2 regions of the Paenibacillus sp. SAF-068 genome follow, and region 1 is predicted to be linked to the other one. Evidence: predicted binding sites of a transcription regulator. Region 1 holds the regulator's gene; the other holds the start of a gene.

Region 1 (4,096 bases):
AACTTGCTGGCATCTCCGTCTCTGAGACTGACATATACATTGTTGTCATCCATCGCTGTATTAACCTTAATTCCATTCGTCGCCATCTTCGACAACGTCGGTGTAATCTCGGTGTATTGCTTGTTCTCCATCGCCTGAGCTACGGTAAACATCGCATCACCCCACCAATTTTCCAGTGCTTCACTGGAATGATCCACAACATCCAACTTGAGTGAACGTGCTCCAATTAAGGTCTGTCCTTCTTTGTGAATATATTGAACCAGTCTGCCCAAATCAACATCCGGTTGCAGATCCAGTTTCAATTGTACATCATTGCGGTTAATAGTTAATTGAACGTCATTGACTCCATCGTACTGGGTGACCATCTTTTCAATTGGATTCTGTAAGGCCACCTGACGATACACAAACCAACCTCCGAACAACACAACGGCTGAAATGACGGCAGTTAAAGCAATAGGCAATACTTTTAGCTTCAAATGAACTACCCCTCCCAGATTTTAGCCTAACCTACTGGCTTATTTGGTGTATTACGAATATGTGCACATGGACTCCTGCGAGAAATCAACAGGATTATTTGTTTTGAATGTATCTTTGAGTACATATCTGAGTATATCACATCGTATATACAATTTCGAAGGCGAAAATATGAATAAATTATTAATTTTAACTATTTAAATCAAAACTTTTTTGCAGGCAACACAAAGAACCGGTTCAGTCGGATATCCGTCTGCCGGTTCTTTTATTTTTTTAGTTCTCCAGCGAAGTTACTCAATTTGTTCTAGCTGTTCGGGAGTGTGTATACCAAGTCGACCTGTTCTCCATTGCTAAAACGATAGAACCGATAGTGGTTATGCGTACCGTCTTTATAATACACTTGCCACACATATATTCCATTCACAACGCCAGGCATGATTCGTTTAATCTCACCGGCAGGAACTTCAGAACTGAAGCGATTGCGGATCTGCGTCTCAGACATGCCATTCTGCAGCAACTCGCTGTGTATAGCGTTTGCCCCCGTAGCAGGTTGATTGTTGGCATCGAATTTTACCCACACCATGACATCCTGGTTATCCTTGTTTTTGCCGATCAAGGTCCAGTAGATGTTGTCAGAGCCTTCTTTATCACCCCAGATATACTTGCGCAATTCATCATAGGATGTAATGCCCAGTTGTTCCTGTGCTGCCTGTATGGCGAGCGATTCTTCCTTGCGCTGGTCCTGCGTGACATACACGTAATAACGCTGAAGTCCAAACAGAATCAGAACCAGTGCAAGCAGCGAAATCCATATCCACTTCTTTTTTTTCTTCAAAAGCCGAACTTCCTTTCCCTAAGATGCTCTGACCTGCAATTATCGAGCAAGCAGACCATCAAATGCCAATTGAGACTCACGCAAAATGCGCTCTTCATCCAGCGTCAGACATTCGCCATGTTTCACCACTTGTTTCCCATCGACCCATACGTGCTCCACATCTTTGGCAGAAGCCGAGTAGATTGTATGCGAGATCAGGTCTGTATGCGGGTAGAAATGTGCCTGTTCAATATCCAGGGCGATAAAATCAGCCTTCATGCCAACCCGGAGTGCTCCGGTATTGTTCAAGAAGATGGATTTAGCACCATATGACGTTCCGAGTAGTAATGCTTCGCCTGCTGGCACAGCTGTCGGGTCACCCGACACACCTTTGTGGATCAATGCAGCCAGTCTCATTTCTTCGAACATATCCAGGTTGTTGTTGCTTGCCGGTCCGTCTGTTCCGAGTGACACGGTAACTCCTGCTTTCAGCAACGCAGGTACCCGTGCAACACCGGAGGCCAGTTTCAGGTTACTTCCCGGGTTATGGGATACTGCCACATCGTGACGGGCCAAAATCTCAATCTCTTCGTCATTCAGATGTACCGCATGTGCAACCAGAGATGGACGGGAGAAAAAGCCCAATTTCTCCAGATGTGCGACAGGACGCAATCCGTAGTCTGTGACGTTCTGTTCGACTTCACGAAGCGTTTCCGACATATGGGTATGCAGGGGAAGGTTCAGGTCGTTGGCGACCTGTACAAGCTTCTCTATGTAGTCTGGAGGGCATGTATATGGTGCATGTGGCGAGATTACGGTTGTAATGCGACCATCTGCCTGTCCATTCCACTCGCGTGCAAACGCAGCCGACTCCTCCAGCTTCCGCAATTGCTCCTCTTCCGAGCAGAGTCCGATTACTCCACGTGCCAGTGCTGCTCTAACGCCGGATTGTTCCACCACTTTGGCAACTTGATCCATGTGATCATACATATCCAGGAACGCTGTAGTTCCGCCTTTCAACATTTCAAGCACGGATAGCGAAGTTCCCCAGTATACGTCTTCTGAAGTCATTTTCGCTTCCATCGGCCACATTTTTTCCTGCAACCATACTTGCAACGCAAGATCATCTCCGTGCCCTCTAAGCAATGACATCGCTGCATGACCATGCGTATTGATCAGACCCGGCAGGAAGAACAACCCTTTTCCATCCACTTTGGTACAATTTTCGTCTCCATCCGGCAATGTCTCACCAATATGCACAATCTTGTCATTCTCGACAACCATGTATCCTTGAACCACGTTCCAGGTTGTGCCTTCATTCACGGCAAATTTGCCGTTGTGGATTACCCATCTATTTGTCGTCATCTTGCTCTTCGTCCTTTCCAGTCTCCAAGTAATAGGCCAAACTTAGCAGATCCGTTGTAAAGTCAGCATGATGAATGCGGATGTGCGGCGGTGTTTTTAGAATGGTTGGTGCAAAATTAAGGATCGCTTCGATTCCGGATTCAATCAGCTGATCGGCTACGTTTTGAGCTTCCGTATCCGGAACGGTAATAATTCCGATGCGGATGTTATCTGCTTTAACCGCTTCCGTTAATTCATTCATTGGTTTTACTTTTAAACTGTTGATCTGACTACCAATCTTCGGTCCATATGCATCGAATACTGCAACAATCTTCATGTTATCTTTCAGATATGCGTTGTAGTTGGACAAGGCTTGTCCGAGGTTACCCGCACCTACCAAAGCTACATTGATTTGCTGATCAATTTTGAGTATGTGACGAATTTTCTCGATCAAATAGGAAACATCATACCCGATCCCTTTACGACCAAAATCACCGAAATAAGCCAGGTCTTTTCGAATTTGGGCCGGATTCAGATCCAGCCGCTGTCCAAGCTCTTGAGAAGAAACAGTAGCCACCTCACGCTGATGCAACTCACTCAAATAGCGCAAGTATACAGGCAGACGTCGTACCACCGCTTCCGAAATTTTATCCGATTTCATTCTTGCTCCCCCTTACCAAGCCTACGATAAAATAATAGATGAAAAGTTGAGCATTCTGTATAAACACAGAGATAGACGTGATATTTCATACAGAATGCTCTTTGTAATTTAGGTTATAAGTTCTTACGTGCAATTGCTTATCGGATACGGAAATATCTAATAAAGTTTAACGCCAATCGATAGTGTCACGCAATGATACAGCGAATAAATAACCACTACTCCTGTTCATTAGCAGGTGCTTCTAACCACTCGGTAATTCGTGGAACCATCTGCTCCGTGAGCATATGCTCCATTTTTGGACCAGGTAATGAATATAAAAAGAATTTACCATAGTACGCTTCAATCACCCGAGTATCATAAACAATGACAATGCCTCTGTCCTTTGCTGTACGCACCAATCTGCCAAATCCTTGCTTGAAACGAATGACCGCTTGCGGCACGGACAGTTTCATGAACGGATTCTTCTTCTGTTCCTGAAGCAACTCACTCTTGGCTTCCACCAACGGATGATTCGGCGGCTGGAAAGGCAATCTCACAATAGCGAGACAGGTTAGAGCTTCTCCCGGGATATCCACACCTTCCCAGAAGCTGCTTGTGCCCAGAAGTACCGTAGCTTTGGCCTCCTGGAACCTGCGAGTCAACTTGGAGCGGCTACCACTGTCTACGCCTTGGCCCAACAATGAGATGTCGTTACCGGACAGTGCCTCCTTCAGCGGGTCATAGACCTGTCGCAGCATCTTGTATGAGGTAAACAGAACCATCATGCGTCCACGCGTGGCAATTGCGGTCTCTGCGAGTGACTG
Region 2 (4,096 bases), on a different contig from region 1:
AGGCCCATGCGTTCTACCCATTCGGAAGTCCGTTCCAGATAGTTACCTGTCTCGCGGTAATATTGCATGATGGCTCCGCACAGTTCGATCAGTTCTTCGTCCGTTTTCACTTTGCACAGGGAATCAGCCAGTCTTGCTTTAATACCGCCATTACCACCGATAAAGATTTCCCAGCCGCCGTCGTTACCAACGATACCGATATCTTTGGTACAGGCCTCTGCACAGTTCCGTGGACAGCCGTTTACAGCGTATTTGAACTTGGCTGGCAGATCCAGACGTTCGAATTTACGTTCAATGCGAGCACCCATTGCCATGGAATCCTGTGTACCGAACCGGCAGAACTGGGAGCCGACACATGTTTTAACCGTACGCAGCGATTTGGCGTATGCGTAACCTGATGGCATATCCAGTTCCGCCCATACTTTAGTCAGATCTTCTTTTTTGACACCAATCAAGTCGAGACGCTGACCGCCGGTAACCTTGACAGCTTTCACATCGTATTTGACCGAAACGTCAGCGATGCGTTTGAGGTCTGCTGGTGTAGTCACCCCGCCATACATCCGAGGTACAACCGTATATGTTCCATCCTTTTGAATATTCGCGTTCATGCGTTCATTAACAAAACGGGATTCTTTCTCATCTTCATGCGTGTCCGGTGCAATCATGCCAAGATAATAGTTGATTGCCGGGCGACATTTGGAACAACCCTCAGGTTGGCTCCAACCCAATACATTCATGACCTCTTTGGTCGTTTGCAGTCCTTTTTGTCGGATCTCGGCTACGATTTCATCTCGCCCCATAGAAGTACATCCGCATATTCCCTGTTTGGCTCCACTGCTGAAACCGTCTCCCAGCACATATTGCAGAATCTGTTCCACAACCGGTTTACATCCACCGCAAGAGCGGGTTGCACCGGTACAGGCTTTGATTTCATCTACAGTAGTCAGGCCCTGGTTGGTAATGACATCAACGATAGTCCCTTTAGTGACCCCGTTACATCCGCAGACGATTTCGTCTTCCGGCATCGTCTCAACAGAGGTTGTTTTCTTATGACCGCCGCAACCTGTACCCATCAGTGAACCATACAGTTCTTCAGTCATTTCGGTCTGTTGTTTAATTAATTTTTGCAATTCGGCAGAATCCGTAATGTCACCGAAGAGAACCGCGCCGACCATTTTATTATCGCGAAGCAGAATTTTTTTGTAGGTCCGTTTCCAGTCATCTTTATGTGAGATAACGGTGTGCTCCGGACTGTCAATGAATTCACCGGTTGAGAAGACATCAACACCCGAAATTTTCAATTTCGTGGATACAACAGAACCTTCATAAGGAGCCGTCTCAACACCGCAGATATGTTTGGCCAGAATCATGCCTTGCTCGAACAATGGGGCAACGAGGCCGTAACATACGCCGCGATGCTCTGTACATTCACCGACCGAATATACATTCTCAAGTGAAGTTTGCATGTAGTCATCCACAACAATACCCCGATTTACTTCCATACCGCTTTCACGGGCTACAGCAGTATTAGGTTTGATTCCTACAGCCATGACCACAAAGTCAACATTCAGAACGGAATCATCGGCAAAACGAATACCTTCAACTCGTTCTCCGCCCAGCAGTTCGGAAGTCTGTGCACCCATTTTGAAACGGATACCCTGACGCTCCAATTCTGCCTTTAACATGGCTGAAGCTTGCGGATCAAGCTGACGTTCCATCAGATCTTCCATCAGATGTACCACGGTAACTTCCATGCCAAGTTGTACCAGACCTTTGGCAGCTTCAAGACCCAGCAGTCCGCCCCCGATAACGGCCGCTCTTTTGTACTGTTTGGCAGCGTCAAGCATGACGTTACAATCGGCGATATCACGGAAACCGACTACGCCTTGCTTGTCATGTCCCGGTACCGGAAGAATGAAGGAGTTGGAGCCGGTTGCTATAATGATTTTGTCATAAGGGAAGCGAGTTCCATCCTCCGTTACAACTTCCTGCGTCTCGGCATCGATTCGTGTAACTGTTGTGCCTGTGTGCAGTGTAATACCATAATCCTGATACCAGTGGAGATCATTCAGTACGATGTCATCCAGTGTTTTGCTGCCTTCCAGTACATAGGACAACATAATGCGGTTGTAGTTAGGATAGGGCTCTGTGCCAAAAACCGTAATATCAAATCGCGAAGTTAATTTTAAAATTTGTTCAACCGTACTGATTCCTGCCATACCGTTACCAATAATAACGAGTTTCTCTTTTTTTCCGTTCATGTGTGTATGCCTCCTTGGATAGACGCTGTACATTACCTGCAATTTTAGTGGTTTATATTTGAAATTATACAAGGTGTTAACGATAATTTATGTGATTTAATTCACTAATAAAGATAGAAGAGTCATAAATTTAATAGTGTGAGCCCCATCACAGAAAATAATATTTATTTTATATAAATAAGAAATACGAACTATTGTTCTTGTTTTGGTTTCGTTGTACTATCAAAAGTGGGCTATGTATGTTCCCTATTTCTTCGAAAGGACGTTTTTGCATCATGATGGGAAGATCCCACCTTATGATCGGGACAGGCGTATCGCTATCTGTACTTCAGTTGGCTGGTATGCCGGTGACTGCACCGGCAGTTACGGTTGCCCTGATTGGTTCGTTATTGCCTGACATCGATGAGCCGAATTCGCTGCTGGTATCGAGAGCTTTGCCTAACAGTCTCATCAGGCTGTTACAGACCGTTCTTTTGCCAACAGCTGTATTTGTGTACTTTTATGTTCATGCCAAACCATGGAACCTGTTGCTCGCGATTCTCATTGCGCTTGTGTCATTCCTGCCTTCGCGTTCTCTTCGCAAAGTGTTGATGTTCGCCATTGGACTCGGCCTGGTGTTCTACGGTCACGCATTTGCCCCGTGGAATCTGATTGCAGGCAGCCTGCTTATGCTGTGTACCACGCTTACTCATAGGGGATTAACGCATACCCTATATGGAACGGCGATATGGGCTGGTTTACTCTACAGTACGACCCATCAGCAGGGACCGGAAATTTGGGTGGCGGGAGGTACGGCGTATGCCATGCACCTGTTGGCCGATTCGCTAACCAATCGGGGGATTCGTCCGTTACCACCGCTAAAGTGGCGCATACGGGTGAATCTGATGAGTACAGGAACCAAGCGTGGGGCCGTTGTGGAGAATGTCTGCATTGTGCTTACCCTTATTTTGGCCTGGATTGCATTCTCTCCGTTATTTCTGTAGACATCCCAAAACGCCAGTCCAATAGACTATGGACTGGCGTTTACAGGTATGCCAATTCAGGATTGAGAAGGCGAATCGGTAAGGCTGTCGATATCCGAAGAACCGAATACAAATAAAACAATAAGAATGACAATGATCAATAGCTCAGCGAACCCACTTCCGTCAAAGTCAGACATCACTTCAACCTCATTTCTTGGCGTTAAGAATTGATTCTCTGTTGGAAAGCCCGTATAACATCATTCAAAGTCATGTCCCCACCAATCTCATCCAGGAATTGCACCAGTTTGTCTTGATTAGACGGTGTAATATTCTGTAACGTTTTATATTGCCCGACCAGTTCAACGACCAGTGTAGCTTCTCGAAACAACGTGACCGCATCCACTCTTAACTTCCCACTTACCAGTAATGCTGCAACAATAAGTTCCAGATTTTTTCCTTTAAGGTTGCCATTGAGAAGGGTGTTTGCGGCATTTGATTTTTTGGAACCTTTATTCGATTTTCTATTCCTTCTCACTGCCATAACAGGTCCCCCGCTGCTTGGTGTTTGAATCATCTACCGTTATTGTATCTTATGTGTAATTTCCTATAATGTTCGGCCTATTAATCTATAAGAGGATATAAAAAAGAGACCCCCTGATATCGTGAGGGGGTCTCTTGTCCAATTAAAAATAATATCAATTTAATTGTTATGCATTATTAATGATGGTATTCATCGTTGTCCGATCCAGACCCTTCACAAGCTTTACAATCAGTTCTTTGGCCGCATCGTAGTCATCCGTATGAATGATGGAAGAAGAGGTGTGGATATAACGGGCACAGATCCCAATCACGGTTGAAGGTACACCGATACCA

What was found. The regulator Rex, encoded in region 1, represses fermentation and respiration genes when NADH is low (regulators of the CRP and FNR family bind a similar motif). The targets are predictions, from matches to a motif close to TTGTGAAATATTTCACAA.
Region 2: the regulator Rex is predicted to act here: its motif matches at 2,351-2,368, upstream of nirB (nitrite reductase large subunit NirB).

The regions. Positions count from the first base shown of each region.
Region 1 is NZ_JBQCJX010000001.1:3,054,783-3,058,878, forward strand. Features, by position in the region: gene ACTHPG_RS13160 (hypothetical protein) at 1-476, opposite strand, end outside; gene ACTHPG_RS13165 (DUF5590 domain-containing protein) at 779-1,309, opposite strand; gene ACTHPG_RS13170 (amidohydrolase) at 1,349-2,653, opposite strand; gene ACTHPG_RS13175 (redox-sensing transcriptional repressor Rex) at 2,640-3,293, opposite strand; gene dinG (ATP-dependent DNA helicase DinG) at 3,509-4,096, opposite strand, start outside.
Region 2 is NZ_JBQCJX010000002.1:430,586-434,681, forward strand. Features, by position in the region: gene nirB (nitrite reductase large subunit NirB) at 1-2,261, opposite strand, end outside; gene ACTHPG_RS15890 (metal-dependent hydrolase) at 2,537-3,244, shown strand; gene ACTHPG_RS15895 (hypothetical protein) at 3,444-3,764, opposite strand; gene ACTHPG_RS15900 (M42 family metallopeptidase) at 3,931-4,096, opposite strand, start outside.